Regions from separate parts of the Teichococcus globiformis genome, predicted to be linked through region 4. Evidence: predicted binding sites of a transcription regulator. Region 4 holds the regulator's gene; each other region holds the start of a gene.
What was found. The regulator LexA, encoded in region 4, represses DNA repair genes until DNA is damaged. The targets are predictions, from matches to a motif close to TGTTCTANNTANGTTC.
Positions count from the first base shown of each region.

Region 1: the regulator LexA is predicted to act here: its motif matches at 1,453-1,468, upstream of ACFOD4_RS11050 (DUF3072 domain-containing protein).
Region 2: the regulator LexA is predicted to act here: its motif matches at 1,896-1,911, upstream of recA (recombinase RecA).
Region 3: the regulator LexA is predicted to act here: its motif matches at 2,213-2,228, upstream of ACFOD4_RS15250 (ImuA family protein).

Region 1 is NZ_JBHRTN010000010.1:44,509-48,273, forward strand. Features, by position in the region: gene ACFOD4_RS11045 (tetratricopeptide repeat protein) at 1-1,317, opposite strand, end outside; gene ACFOD4_RS11050 (DUF3072 domain-containing protein) at 1,480-1,707, shown strand; gene ACFOD4_RS11055 (efflux RND transporter permease subunit) at 1,717-3,765, opposite strand, start outside.
Region 2 is NZ_JBHRTN010000010.1:204,913-208,677, forward strand. Features, by position in the region: gene speE (polyamine aminopropyltransferase) at 1-61, shown strand, start outside; gene ACFOD4_RS11825 (ATP-binding protein) at 339-1,871, shown strand; gene recA (recombinase RecA) at 2,070-3,107, shown strand; gene ACFOD4_RS11835 (RluA family pseudouridine synthase) at 3,192-3,765, opposite strand, start outside.
Region 3 is NZ_JBHRTN010000018.1:227,983-231,747, reverse strand. Features, by position in the region: gene ACFOD4_RS15275 (GNAT family N-acetyltransferase) at 1-345, shown strand, start outside; gene ACFOD4_RS15270 (DJ-1/PfpI family protein) at 440-1,012, shown strand; gene ACFOD4_RS15265 (multidrug DMT transporter permease) at 1,019-1,345, opposite strand; gene ACFOD4_RS15260 (hypothetical protein) at 1,531-1,836, shown strand; gene ACFOD4_RS15255 (hypothetical protein) at 1,853-2,092, opposite strand; gene ACFOD4_RS15250 (ImuA family protein) at 2,282-2,956, shown strand; gene ACFOD4_RS15245 (Y-family DNA polymerase) at 2,956-3,765, shown strand, end outside.
Region 4 is NZ_JBHRTN010000007.1:201,014-204,778, reverse strand. Features, by position in the region: gene moaC (cyclic pyranopterin monophosphate synthase MoaC) at 1-244, shown strand, start outside; gene ACFOD4_RS06190 (molybdopterin molybdotransferase MoeA) at 241-1,446, shown strand; gene lexA (transcriptional repressor LexA) at 1,600-2,316, shown strand; gene ACFOD4_RS06180 (ComEC/Rec2 family competence protein) at 2,310-3,765, opposite strand, start outside.

The sequences.
Region 1 (3,765 bases), on a different contig from region 4:
GGCCGCGCGGCGCAGCGCTGCCTGCGCGTCTCCGGTGCGGCTCAATTCCACCAGCGCCTTGGCCCGCAGGCGGTGGGTCAGCGCCGCGTCGGCGCGCAGGCCCGCCGCCTCGTCCAGCACCCCCAGGGCTTCCTCCCAGTACCCTAGCTTGAGCTGAAGCTGCGCGGCCTGCTGCAGCAGATGGTTCGGGCGTCCGCCGAGCGTGACGGCGCGAAGGGCGAAGGCTAGGGCCTCCTCCGTTCTGCCGGCGGTATCCAACATTTGCGCGGCCCGCCCGGCCAGGGCACAGCGCGCGGTCGAGACCAGTGCCGCCTCCGGCAACTCGAGCGCGTCGGAGATCAGCCCGGTCATGCCGTCAAGATCGCCCGCCGCCTCGAACGCATTCAAAAGCCGCAGCCGCTCGTGGTGCCGATGCGGCTCGATGTTCAGGGCCAGCCTTGCTGCCTGTCGTGCCTCATCGAATTCGCCAAACGCCAGATGGGTATGGCTGCGTTGGAAGTGCACGTTTGCCAGCTGCGGGGCGAGGTCCACCGCCCGCTGCGCCAAGGAAGCAGCCCAGCGCGCCTTTCCGCGCTCCAAGAGCCAGGCCGAGAAATTCATCATGTAGGTGGGCGAACTGGCCCGCAGCGCCTGATACGGCGCGAAATCCATGCGACCTTGCTCCAGGAACTGAGAAAGCAAAGGCCGCAACTGGTGCGTTTCAGCCAGGGAACTGGCGCTGGGGTGGCCGGTGTGGCGCAGGGCGTGGATGGTGATTCCCGGGAAGCCCGGCAAAATCTCCTGCTCCATGAACAAGATATCGGCCTTCGCCGCAGGCTGATTGACCAGGACCGGATCGTAGATCAACGCAACCTGGCGGGCACGGGAAGGCCGATCGGCCATCGACCCATGCTTGTGCAGTTCGGCCCATCGGGCGCTGAGCCTCAGTTCCCGCACATAGATCGGGTGGGTCGAGACGCGCGGTGAGATGGACAGGATGTCGGCCTCGAAGTCGGTGCCGAAGTACAGCACGGCGTAGGCACCGACGCTGCAGCCATAGAACACCAGACGGCGGTAGCGATGCTGATACGGCTTCAGCACCGCCGCAACATCCTCGCGGGTCAGCTCCTGGTAGAAGTTCTCCTGGCGTTTCTGAAAGGCCAGAACGTCGTAGCCGCTCGCCACCAGCACGGCTTCGCCGAAGCCTGGCCCGTCGGGATTAAGGTAGGTGAAGGGATCAAAGGTGACGACCAGCGTGCCGTGGAGGGCGGCGGCGTCGATGAAGGTTGCGGTTGTGACGCCGTTATCGAACACCCGCACTCGTGGCGTATCACTCACAAGCCGCATCCTGTATTAAGCTATCTTAGCATTGCCCTATAAATTCTACCGGGAGGAATGTCATCCTTTCCCTCCTATCCGGATCATGGTGCTGCAAGCCAGTGGAGCAACCCGAGGGCATCGTGGCCGTTCTAGGAACGAAAGAAGAACCGGAGAAGCAGGATGGCAAAGAACACCAGCGACCAGGACCGGCAGCCTGTGGGCAGTGCCGAGAAAGACCCAGCCGAATGGAGCACCGGGGACGAGAGCATGACCGGTGCCCAGGCCAGCTATCTTCAGACCCTCTGCCAGGAGGCTGGGGAAGAGTTCGATCCCTCCCTCACCAAGGCGGAGGCCAGCCAGCGCATCGACGCCTTGCAGGCGCGCACCGGACGAGGCCGCGACCACTGATCGGTCTTTCTATTCGGCCGGTTGATGCACGGTGCTTCCGGCGCGGCTGAACCGTCGCGCCAGCCCCTCGAAAGCCAGGAACAGCACCGGGGTGACGAACAGGGTCAGGGCCTGCGACACAGCGAGCCCGCCCACCACCGCCAGACCCAGAGGCTGCCGCAACTCGGCCGCTGCACCCCAGCCCGCCGCGATCGGGACCGCGCCCGCAGCCGCGGCTAGGGTTGTCATCATGATCGGGCGGAACCGAATCAGGCTGGCCTCACGCACGGCCGACCGAGGATCTTCCCCCGTCTTCATGCGGGCGATGGCCACATCCACCACCATGATGGCGTTCTTTTTGACCAGTCCGATCAGCAACAGCACGCCGATCACGGCGATCACGGAAAGATCGAGGCCGAACAGCCACAGCGTCGCCAGTGCGCCAAGCGCCGCCGGCGGCAGGCCTGACAGAATGGTCAGTGGGTGCACCAGCGATTCGTAGAGCACCCCCAGAACCACGTACATGATCAGCACCGCGGCCAGCAGCAGCATGCCCTGGCCGGCCAAAGCCTCCTGGAAGATCTGCGCCGTGCCGGCATAGCCGGTGACAATGGTGGGCGGCAGGCCGAAATCCCGTTCCAGAGCGGCGATGGCTTCCGTGGCCTGCCCGAGAGCCACGCCCGGAGCCGTGTTAAAGCCGATGGTCACGGCAGGTAACTGGCCCTGATGCGCCACGGTCAGCGGACCGACGCGACGCTCCAGCGTGGCGATGCCGGCCAGCGGCACCAGCCGCCCGCCGCTTCCGCGCAGGTAGATCTTGGCGAGCCCCGCCTCGTCCTGCTGGTCGCGCGGCAGCGCCTCCAGGATCACCGAGTAGCTGTCGGACGCGCCATAGATGGTGCTGATTTGCCGGGCACCGAAGGCTGAGTAGAGGGCCTGCCGGACCTGCTCGACATTGACGCCGAGCGCCGCTGCGCGATCGCGATCCACATTCACCGATAGAATGGGGGCGGCCATCTGCAAATCGGAATTCACATCCTGCAGTTCGGGCAGCCGACGCAGGGCGTCGGTCATTCGCTCGGACCAGACATAAAGCTCGTCGGCCCTGAGGCCTTGCAGCGTGTACTGGTAGAGCGTGCGCGATTGCCGGGCGCCGAAATTCAGGTTCTGGATGGGATTGAAGTAGACGCGCATGCCCGGAATGCCGGCGGTTTGCCGCCGCAGTTCCTGGATGATGTCGCCGATCGGCGCCCGTTCGCGGCGCGGCTTGAGCTGGACGAACATGCGTCCTTGGTTCAGTGCCTGGCTGTTGCCGCCGATCCCGGCCGAGGAGTTCACCTGAACCACCGAAGGGTGACGTGCGACGATTTCAGCCACATGCGCCTGACGCACCACCATGTCGTCGAAGGAGGTGTCCTGAGGCCCTTCGGTCGACACGCTAAGCAGGCCCGTATCCTCCACCGGGAAAAAGCCCTTGGGGATGGAGATGGCGAGCCAGCCGGACAGACCGATCGAAGCCAGGAACACCAGCCAAACGGCCGGGCGGAAGCGCAGCGCGCGGTCCAGCATCCAGCCATAGCCGCGCTCCACCGCCTGGAAGCCGCGTTCCAGCAGCGCGTCAAAGCGGGAAGGGCGAGGGTGCGCCGGCAAGCGGCTGGCCATCAGCGGCGTCAGCGTCAGCGACACCACGCAGGAGGTGATGACGGCCAGCGATACCGTGGCGGCGAAGGCGTTGAACACCCGGCCCACCACGCCGCCCATCAGCAGGATCGGCAGGAACACCGCGATCAGCGAGAGGGTGATGGAGATGATGGTGAAGCCGATTTCCCTCGATCCGCGAATGGCGGCGGCCAGGGGATGCATGCCTTCCTCGATATGCCGGACAATGGCTTCCAGCATCACGATGGCGTCGTCCACCACAAGGCCGACAGCCAGCGTCAGGCCAAGGAGGGTGATGTTGTCGATGCCGTAGCCCAGCGCGTGCATCAGCCCGAAGGTGCCGGCGAGGGAGATCGGCACCGCAATGCCGGGGATCAGCGTGGCGCTGACACGGCGCAGGAACAGGAAGATCACCAGCAC
Region 2 (3,765 bases), on a different contig from region 4:
TCATGTGGGAGCGTTCAATTTGCCCCCCTACATCAGCAAGCATCTTCCCCTGGCAAGCTAAGCTCATCTTGAAGAGGATCGATCCGAACAGCTCCGATCCTCTTCAAGATGCAGAAAATCGCCGGAGAAGCTTCGCTTTCAGCCGCTGGGTTAATGATTCATTCACCGCTTGCATGACTCCTTATGGCCCGGTGGATCACCAGCAGGAGTGCGGACGTGCAGGTTGGCAACAGGTTTCGGAACGGGCCTGCCGGATTCTCCTTCCCTGTTCGACGTAGCACCGCGACTATGGCCATGCCTGCGGCCTTCTTCAGGTCCAGCGGCGCCGAGTAGCCGACGTGAATCTGCTGGAGAATTGGCGTAAGGCGCGCAAAGTCGGGGCGAAGCCGGCCGATGATTTATTTGCCTGCCTCCCGGATGCTGCGTTTCGCATGGACAAGCAGAAGTGCCTGCTGGAAGCGAACACAGCCCTGCTGCGTGTTCTCGGCCCCATCGTACCTGTTCGCACCGGCATGCCTGCAAAGAACATCTTCCGCGCTTCGTCGCGTGATGACTTCCTCGCATGGACACAGCACCCACAGGGAGAGGCGGAGCTTCAACTTGCCACGCTGGATGATCGGGCTCCCTCAACCTTTGCGCCATTGCTGGTGATCAGTTGCGATGTTGCCGGCGACACGGTGATTCTGAAAGACGTCAGCCAGCAGAGCATCTTGGTGGCTCAGACACAGGAAGCAGAGCGCCTCCAGGCACTTGGCGCACTTGCTGGCGGCATCGCGCATGACTTCAACAATCTCTTGTCAGTCGTTATCGGAGCAGCCGACCAAGCTGTTCAGCTTCTAGATGAAAAAGGCGTATCGCAGCCTCGGGAAGAGCTGGAGCAGATCAGGCAGGCAGCCGAAAGGGGCGGCGCGCTCGTTCGTCAGCTGCTGGCCTACGCCAGACAACAGGTTCTGACCCCGCAGAATGTTGCGCTCAATCGGGCGGTCAGGAGCATGGCTCAGATGCTGCGGCCGGTTCTGGGGCAGGGCATAACCTTGGATCTGGCGCTGGAAGAGCCGGAACGTTTGGTGCGCATTGATCCCTCGCAGCTTGATCGTGTGGTGATGAACCTTGCAATGAATGCAAGGAACGCCATGCCGAACGGCGGGCGGCTTTCGATCTCGACAGGGCGCTCCTTGCTGCTGGAGCCGCTTTCCGCCGATCCGGATGATGTTCCCGCTGGAAGATGGAGCGTTCTGCAGGTCGCAGATACAGGAAGTGGCATTTCTCCCGATATTCGAAGTCGGATCTTCGAGCCTTTCTTCACCAGCCGCGCGCGAAGCGGTGGGAGCGGCATGGGGCTTGCCACTGTCTATGGAATCATTCGCCAGTCCGGCGGCTACGTCCTCTTTGACAGCGAGGTCGGACAGGGAACGCGCTTCCGGATCCTGCTGCCGCGTGTTGAGGGGGTGGGCGAAGAACAGCCGAAATCCGGCAAAGTGCCAACTGTCCCAGCTGAGCACCAACCTGCCGGGTTACTTCTCCTGGTAGACGATGAAGCGCCTCTACGGCTGCTGGCTGAACGGGCCTTACGTCGGGCAGGCTGGAATGTTGTGGCTGCTGAGGATGGCGAGGCTGCCCTGTTCTTGGTGGAGCAAGAGGGGCTCCGGCCATCGATCTTGGTGTCGGATGTCGTCATGCCAGGCATGGACGGCCCTGCCCTGCGGGACCGCCTGCGGCAATTCTTTCCTGCGCTTCCGGTACTGCTGGTAAGTGGATATGCCCCATCCATCGTGGGGAAAGGCATAACCGAGGACCGCCTCGCGCATCTTGCAAAACCCTACCGCCCCGCAGAGCTTGTAGAGGCTGTTCGAAAATTGGCGGCTGATTGATCCCTTGTCTTTCTTTGGTGGAGAGAACATATAGGGAACTCATGGCTCTATGTGATGTTGAAATCTTTGTGGGGAAATTGACCACCGTACGGTAGAGTTCAGGTGGATGAAGCGCGATTCTGCCCTGCTGATTTGGGACAAGACGCTCACTAGATTGGAACCTCGACATTCTCGCCTTTGGCGAAAGGGATTTCCAGAATGGATAAGAACAAGGCACTCGATGCTGCGCTCAGCCAGATCGAAAGGGCCTTCGGCAAAGGCTCCATCATGCGGATGGGCGCCAAGCAGCAATCCGACGAAATTGAGGTAATCCCAACTGGATCACTGGGTCTGGATTTGGCACTCGGGATCGGCGGCCTGCCGAAGGGACGTATTGTAGAGATTTATGGTCCTGAGAGCTCAGGCAAGACCACGCTTGCGCTGCACGCCATCGCTGAGGCTCAGAAGCGCGGCGGCACCTGCGCCTTCGTGGATGCGGAGCATGCGCTCGATCCAGGCTACGCCCGCAAGCTTGGCGTCGATGTCGATAATCTGCTGATCAGCCAGCCTGATGCCGGCGAACAGGCCTTGGAGATTGCCGACACCCTGGTCAGGTCCGGCGCGGTTGACGTGCTGGTGGTGGACTCCGTGGCCGCCCTGGTTCCGCGTGCCGAGTTGGAAGGCGAAATGGGCGACAGTCACGTCGGCCTGCATGCCCGCCTGATGAGCCAGGCACTGCGCAAGCTGACAGGCTCGGTTTCCCGCTCCAACACCTTGCTGATCTTTTTGAACCAGATTCGGCTCAAGATCGGCGTGATGTTCGGCAACCCGGAGACAACGACGGGGGGCAATGCGCTGAAGTTCTATGCCTCGGTTCGCCTGGAGATCCGTCGCATCGGGCAGATCAAGGATCGCGAGGAAGTCACCGGCAATCAGACACGCGTCAAAGTGGTGAAGAACAAGATGGCGCCGCCTTTCCGGCAGGTCGAGTTCGACATCATGTATGGCGAAGGCGTCTCAAAGGTTGGCGAACTGATCGACCTCGGCGTGAAGGCCGGCGTCGTGGAGAAATCGGGTGCTTGGTTCAGCTGCGACAGCCAGCGGATCGGTCAAGGGCGCGAGAATGCCAAGCAGTTCATGCGCGACAACCCCTCCATGGCCGACAGCATTGAGCAGCGGATCAGGTCTCAGGCTGGTATCGTTGCTAACAGCATGATGGTGGGACCGGAACCCGACGAAGCCGCAGCGGCCGAATAGTGTCGGCCTGAGCGTTTTGGATGATGAAAGCGCCGGATATGTCCGGCGCTTTTCTTGCTTATCGAAGATTTGCTGGCGAGCAGCTCAGGGTGTGCGGCGTGCCGCATGGGTGCGCGGGACCTCGAAGCCGAGAGTCGAGAAGCTTTCCGTCATGTGGCGAGGAAGCGGAGCAGTTACTTCCAGAGACCCACCATCCGGATGCGGAACGGAGATGGCGCGCGCATGAAGATGCAGTGCGTGCGACATGCCCTCCAGGTGCGCCTGTTGCCCGCCATACTTGCCATCACCCAGGATGGGGCAGGCGAGGGCCGCCGCGCAGTGCACTCGCAGCTGATGCGTGCGGCCCGTCAAGGGCTTCAGCTCAAGCCATGTCGCATGGCGTCGCGCTACATCGATGGTGTTGAACTCAGTGATGGCGTAGGCTCCATCCTTGCCTTCGGCGGGCACAATCCTTTCTCCACGAGGACCGCCTTGCTTGGCCAGGGGCATGTCGATGCGCCCCCCCTGGATCTGCGGCTGACCGACCACAAGAGCCCAGTAAGTCTTCTGCGCGTCACGCCCACGAAAAGCCGAGGCAAGGCGGTTGGCGGCAAAGGCGCCACGCGCCAGCAGAAGGACCCCCGAGGTGTCGCGGTCTAGCCGGTGCACCAGTCGCGGC
Region 3 (3,765 bases), on a different contig from region 4:
GGCACGCGACTGCTGCTGGTGGCCTGGCGGGAAGGGCGGATGGCCGGCTCCGTCCAGCTCGATCTCGCCACGCCGGAAACCGAGCCGCACCGCGCGGTGATGCGGCACCTTCTCGTGCACCCGGATTTCCGTCGGAAAGGCGTGGGCCGCGCCCTGGCGCAGCGGGCACAGCAAGCAGGGCGCGGCATCGGACGGTCCCTGCTGACGCTGGATTGCCGCGCCGGCGCCCCGGCCGAAAGGCTTTTGGGCGCGCTGGGCTGGGTGGAAGCAGGGCGCATCCCCGGCTTCGGGCGGGATGCGGCCGGTCGGCCGGCGGATCAGGTGTTTCTGTTTCGCCAGCTCTGACGATCAGGCGGCACGGGCAGGAAGCCTCCCGGCTTCCGCAAACCGAATCCGGCCTGACTGCGTTTGCCTCCTGGAAACGGAGGAAAGCAAGACGATGGCAGGTCGCGCCCATGCCAGGATCCTGATCCTCGCGACCGATGGATCGGATCTGGGTGATCTAATGCAGGAGCTGCGCCGGCAAGGTGCGGAGCTCAGCGTGGCTGCTCCCGTTCCGCGGGATGGAGGCGACAGCATCCTGTCCTGGGACGGCCAGGCTGGCCCCGCAGCCCTGGCCAAGCCTGTTCCGGTGGATCACACGCTGGAAACGGTGCAGCCGGGGCAGTGGGATGCGCTGGTTTTGCCGGATGGGCTGGTCGGGCCGGATCGTTTGCGGGCGGAGCCCGAGGTCTTGGCCCTCCTGCGCGACTGGGCCCTGGCCGGCGGCATGGTGGCTGCGATTGGCCACGGGGCCTGGGTGCTGGTCGATGCCGGGTTGGCAAAGGGGCGTCGCATGACTTCCTGTCCCGCGATCAGGACCGACCTGCAGAATGCGGGGGCGCTCTGGCTCGACCTGCCGGTGGTGCAGGATGGACCCATTATCACCGTGCCGCCCGCCGGCCAGGCGGACATGCTGCGCCATTTGCAGCAGGTTCTGGCGGAAGGAAGGCATGCAGGCGGAACCGCCTGACCCTCCTCAGCCCAGCAGCAGGTAAATCGCCAGCCCTGCACCGATCGCCGACATGCCCATGGACAGGCCTGGCCAGAACGGGCGTGCGCCGCGGCTGGCAATCACCACGTTCAAGGCCAGGGACAGGATGAAGGCCACGAGCACCGCCATCAGCGGCCGCTGGTAAATGCCCCAGACCAGTAGCCCGAGCCACAGGAAGAAGGCGAAGCGCGCCAGCAGCTTCCACACCGTGTCGGCCGCTTCCGAAGCGGGGCGGAGCTCCGGAACGGTGGAGCGGTTGTGGATGAAGGCGCCACCGGAAAGCAGCATCATGGCGGGAAGATAGAGGTCCATGAACCGGCGGTAGCCTTGCTGCGGGCGCTTGCCAAGCCGGAACCGTGGGGCATCGACAGCGCGGCCTTCATGCGTAGTCTGCCGGATGATCCGCCGGCGCCGAGTCCCGAGGCCCCCGGCTTGTGAGAGGAGTGCGTGGAATGGGCCGTGGCCGAGTGAAGGGCACCCCGAGATCGTCGAACCGGATGGCACGTGGGTCGGTGGCGGCTGATCCGGGGCGCGAGATTTCGCGTCTGAGGCAGGAGCTGGAACAGGCTCGCACGCTGCTGCAGCAGATCGAGCAGAACCGCACCGAGGCTGGAAGCCTGATGCTGGCGCGCCGGCTGGCGACGCTGGAGGAAGAACGGCAGGTGGCACGCGGCCATGCGGTTGATGCGGCCCTGGAACGCTCGCGGGCCGAGGCCGAGTTGAAGCGTCTGCGCGACGCCATCCAGAAGGCGCCGGGCCTGCAGGGCTGGCTGCTGCGGCGCGCCGCTCGCAAGCTGGGCTGAGGGAGCGTAAAGGCCCTCAGCCTGCCTGGGCGATAACCGCCGGTGGGCGTGGGGGGAGGTCGCGGTGCACCATGCACACGGCGAGCGCGATGTCGCGTGGGCTGAGGCGTCCGGCGGAAGCCCCCTCCCGTGTCACGGCGGCGGTGGAGCAATCCTGTTCGGACGGCTCGAGCAGCGCATTGCCCAGCAGGCCAGATGTCAGCCAGATGCTGAGCAGAAAGGCGGCGGAGCCGAGGATCAAGGTCAGGCAGCGCAAGGCCGGATCCCTTCTTGGGATGGGGGGATGGCGTGGGGGCATCGCCGAGAAAGACTTTAGGCCACCACTCTCACTGAATCGTTAATCCGGGCGACTAAGGCAGAGCTTTTTCCACGGCCATGTTCATGTCTTGTTCTTTTTATGCGCGGGCTTGTAGTGTCAGGGCACACAGCTTCTCAACCATGCCCCATGTCTGCCGCCTCCACCTCATCGCTTTCCTCTCTGCGCGCCGAACTGGCGCGGCTCGAACGTCCGGTTCTTCGTCAGGAGGCCAGGCCGCTGCCGGTTTGCGCCGGCATCGAGTTGCCTGGCGGCGGCTTGGCGCGTGGTGCATTGCATGAAGTGCTGGCCGCCGCACCTGGGTGCGGAGCAGCCTTCTGCGCCACCTTGCTGGGTCAGGCCGGTGGAACGGTGCTCTGGATCCATGCGCAACGCGCCCCCCATATCCCCTGGCCACCGGGGCTCGCGCGCTGCGGGCTCCCACCAGAGAGACTCGTGCTGGTGGAGGCGCCCAGTCCCACTGAGGGGCTTTGGGCGATGGAGGAGGCGCTGCGCTGCCGGGCGGTCGCCGGGGTCGTGCTGGCGATCGGCCCACTGCGCGCCGACCTGACGGCCACAAGGCGGCTGCATCTCGCGGCTGAAACAGGAGGAGGCATCGGCCTGCTTCTGGAAGAAGGGGCAGGCGGCGGCCGACGCCCCAGTGCAGCGACGACGCGCTGGTTCGTATCGCCGCGCGGTGACCTGTCTGAGGTCTCTAACAATCCTCGTTGGTCGCTGGAACTGCTGCGCGCCAGAGGTGGCCGGCCAACCGGTCCATGGCCGGTGCTGCTGCGGAATGGCGCGCTTTTCCTGGAGGAGGGGTGATGCCGCGTTTCCTGGCCTTACATCTGCCCTGCTGGGAAACGGATCTGTTGCGCAGGGCTGAACCCGGATTGCCCCAGGGCGTCCCGCTGGCCAGTTGGGCCAGTTCCGGCAGCCGCCGGCATCTGGTGGCGGTGGATGCTGTGGCGGCCGCTGGCGGCCTTTTCGCCGGACAGGCCCTGGCCGATGCGCGGGCGCTGCAGCCTGGCCTGGTGCTGCGTCATGCGGCGCCCGAGGCAGAGGCCGCCGCGCTGCGCAGCCTGGCACTCTGGGCACGCCGCTATACCCCTCTTGCCGCGGTCGATCCGCCGTGCGGCTTGCTGCTGGACATCACCGGCTGTGCTCATCTCCTGGGCGGCGAGGCGGAGTTGTTGCAGGAGGCCCGGGTGCGGCTGGCCCGTGGCGGTATCGAGGCACGCGGCGCCGTTGCGGGGGCGGCCATGAGTGCCGGTGCACTGGCACGTGGCCGGCTCGACAACCCTGTTGTGGCCTCCGGCATCGAGGCAGAGGCGGTGGCTCCGCTGGGCTTGGGTGCGGCGCTCCGACTGGAACAGGATCAGCTCCTGGCTTTGGCCCGGCTCGGTCTGCGACGGGTGGGGGACCTGCAGGCGCTGCCGCGGGGTGCCTTGGCCCGCCGATTCGGTACCGCCCTGCTGGAGCGACTGGACGCTGTTTCCGGCCAGCTTCGCTTGGCCCTCAATCCCGTTTTGCCGTTGCCTGAACTGGAAGCCACGCTGGATTTTGCCGAGCCGGTCACGACCCGCCTCGCCATCGACCGTGCGGTGGACGGGCTGTTGCGGCGGCTTTGTGCC
Region 4 (3,765 bases):
CCTTGCCCTGACCTCGGTAAAGCTTGATCTGGTGCCGCAGGCGCCGGGCAGTGTGGCAATCGAAGCACGGGTGAAGACCACCGGTCCCACCGGCGTGGAGATGGAAGCGCTGACCGCCGTTTCCGTCGCCGCACTGACCATCTACGACATGTGCAAGGCAATCGACCGCGGCATGCGGTTGGAGAACATCCACCTGGCCCGCAAGGAAGGCGGCAAGTCGGGGCTGTGGGAGGCGTCCCGGTGATCCCGGTCGAGGAAGCCCGCACCCGCATCCTGGACGCCCTTCGTCCCACGGGTGCCGAAAGCGTTGCCCTGCCGGAAGCCTGGAACCGTGTGCTGGCTACACCGGTGCATGCTCGGCTGACCCAGCCGCCCGCCGACGTGTCGGCCATGGATGGCTATGCCGTGCGCGCCGCCGATGCGAGCCAGGGTGCCCGGCTGCGTGTCACCGGCAGTGCGCCGGCGGGCCATCCCTTTTCCGGCAGGGTCGGTCCCGGCGAGGCCGTGCGCATCTTCACCGGTGCCGTGGTCCCCGCAGGTGCCGATGGCATCCTGTTGCAAGAGGATGCGATGCCGGAAGGCGGCTCCGTGCTGGTGGAAGAAGCCGTGGCCTCCGGGCGCTGGATCCGTCGCGCCGGGCTTGACTTCACAGCCGGCGACCTGCTGCTGCCGGCCGGTCGGCAACTGACGGCGCGCGACATCGGCCTCGCCGCCGCCGCCAATCACCCCTGGCTCAGCGTACACCGTCAGCCGCGCATCGGCATCCTCGCCACGGGCGACGAGATCGTGCTGCCCGGCGAACCTCTCCCGCCCGGCGGCATCGTATCCTCCAATGCCCATGCCCTGGCCGCCCTGGTGCGGGCCGCAGGAGGAGTGCCGCTGGTGCTGCCCATCGCCCGCGACGATGTGAACGCCATTGCCGCCGCCGCGTCGGAGGCGCGCTTCTGCGACCTGATGCTCACCACTGGCGGCGCCAGCGTGGGCGAACACGACCTGATCCAGCAGGCACTGGGTCCGCAAGGCTTCGCATTGGATTTTTGGAAGATCGCCATGCGGCCGGGCAAGCCGCTCATCTGGGGCAGGCTCGGTCAGACCCCGCTGCTCGGCCTTCCGGGCAATCCGGTTTCCGCACTGGTTTGCGGCGTGTTGTTCCTTTGGCCTGCTCTGGCAGTGCTGCGCGGCCGGCCCGCCGCCGCTCCGCCGCTGCGCCCGGCGATCCTGGGAACGCCCCTGCCGCAGAATGACCGGCGCGAGGACTACCTTCGGGCAACGGTGACCCGCCGCGAAGATGGCGTTCTGCAAGTCACCCCCGCTTCCCGCCAGGACAGTTCGATGCTCCGAACACTGGCCGGCTGCGACGCGCTGATCCGGCGTGCTCCGGACGCTCCGGGTCTTGACGCCGGAGCCTGGACGGAGGCGCTCATTCTGTCCGAGCTCGGTATCTGAACGGTGCCGCAGAGGCGTCGCAGTCCGCTGTGTTGAGAATCGGGACGATCCTCTGTTGACGGCACACCAAGAACTTTCCTAGAACATCGTACGGGTTGCTGCTTTGTTCGCAACCGCACACGCCGCCGATCCGGCCGTTCCGGGGAGCCCCGCATGCTCACGCGCAAGCAACATGAGTTGCTGATTTTCATCGACAATCACCTGCGCAGCACAGGCTTCTCGCCCTCCTTCGAGGAAATGAAGGAGGCGTTGCAGTTGAAGTCCAAATCGGGAATCCACCGCCTGATCACGGCGTTGGAGGAACGTGGATTCCTTCGTCGCCGCGCCCACCGTGCACGGGCCCTGGAGGTGCTTCGCCTGCCGGAAAGCGTGGCTCCCGCGCCCCGGACCGACACCGCCCGGGCGGCAACCGCCTTTGCTCCCAATGTCATTCGCGGGAACTTCGCCTCCAATCTTCCTGGGGCCAGCCGCAATGCGCAGGATGCCGCTGCGGTTCACCTCCCGCTCTATGGCCGCATTGCTGCCGGCCAGCCGATCGAGGCGCTGCGGGACCAGGGCAGCACGGTGGAGGTGCCCGCCGCGCTGCTGGGTGGCGGTGATCACTACGCGTTGGAGGTTGCGGGCGACTCCATGGAGGGTGCCGGTATCCTGGATGGCGACACCGTCATCATCCGCCGCGGCGACATCGCGGACAATGGATCGGTGGTGGTGGCCCTGGTGGACGAGAACGAGGTGACGCTGAAGCGGCTGCGGCGCAAGGGCAATTCCATCGCTCTGGAAGCGGCCAATCCGCGATACGAGACGCGCATCTTCGGCCCGGACCGGGTCAAGGTGCAGGGCCGCCTGGTAGGGCTTCTCCGCCGCTACTGAGTGCGCGTCGCCTGTTGCTCCATCTCCCGGCGCTTCCAGGCCGGGAGGGGGGGTGGCGGGACCCAAGGGCGGTCGCCCCGCGCGGCCCGGTCCGACAGCACCCTTACACCGTCGGTTCCCAGCCAGATCGCATGGGCCCCGTCACGCCAGACGCTGAACCGGTCCACGACGCCTACCCCCCGGCAGCGTCCCCGGATCGGTTCAGCCGAGACCATCAGCGTCGCATCATCGCAATAGGCCAGCGCCCTCACCTCCTCCGCCTCTTGCCCACGCTTGGGTCTCGGCACACGGATCAGCATGGCCACCGGCCCACCTGCTATCGGCTGGAAGCGGCAGGTCCGGTCTTCGCAGCGCAACGTGCCGTTTTCCGGCCCTCCGTCAGACGGCAGCGCCTCTGCATCATCCTCTCCCATGCTGCGCAACCAGTTGGCCCTCACAAAGCCGGAAGCGCCGGTGTTGCGCTGAATGATCATGCCTTCCTCGGTCCGGAAGGCGATCAGCCGCGCATCGGCGGAAACCAGCATGTCCGGCGGTGTCACGAAAAATGCGCCGAGCAGGCCGGCCATCGCCACCGGCGCGCCCCACCAGCGCCAACGCATGCGCCAGAGGCAGAGCCACAACAAGCCGAAAGTGGCCAGCAGCAAGCCCGCCGGCGGAATTGGGAATGCCGTGAGAGCGGCGCCCGGCCAGGACGCCACGGTTCGCGCCGTGAACAGCGTTGCCTCGACCCCCAGCCCCATGACGCGCAGGGCCCATTCTTCCAGGCCGAACGGCATGAGGGCAGCCGCCAGCATTCCTGCCGGCATGACGATGAAGGAGGTCAGCGGCACCGCCACCATGTTGGCCGCCACGCCGTAAAGCTGCAGCCGGCCAAAATGATGCAAGCCGTAGGGGGTCGTCGCCAGCCCCGCCAGAAAGGAAGTCAGCACTGATCCCGCAAGCAGGACCACCGGCCGCCGCCACCATTCCGGGCCGCGCTGCCACCGCAACATGAAGCGTCCGCTCAACTCGGCGCCTGCGATGAGCACGAGGACGGCGGCGAAGCTCATTTGGAAGGACGGGCCGAGAAGCGCCGCCGGTTGAACCGCCATGACGATCATGGCAGCAAGACCCAGGACGCGCAGGGACAATGCGCGCCGCCCCAGCATGACACCCAGGGTGACCACCGCAGCCATGGCAAAGGATCGTTGCATGGGCACCTGCGCACCCGTCAGCATAAGGTAACCGAAGCCCAGCAGCAGCGCTCCGGGCGCCGCGATCTTCTTGCTGTCCCAGCGCAGGGCAATGGCCGGGACCAGCGCTATCATGAAGCGTACCACGCCGAATCCCAGCCCCATCACGATCGCAATGTGCAGACCCGAGACGGACAGCAGGTGGGCCAACCCTGAATCCCGCATGGCGATCATGTCGTCGTCTGGAATGCCACTCTGACTGCCGGTCAGCAACGCG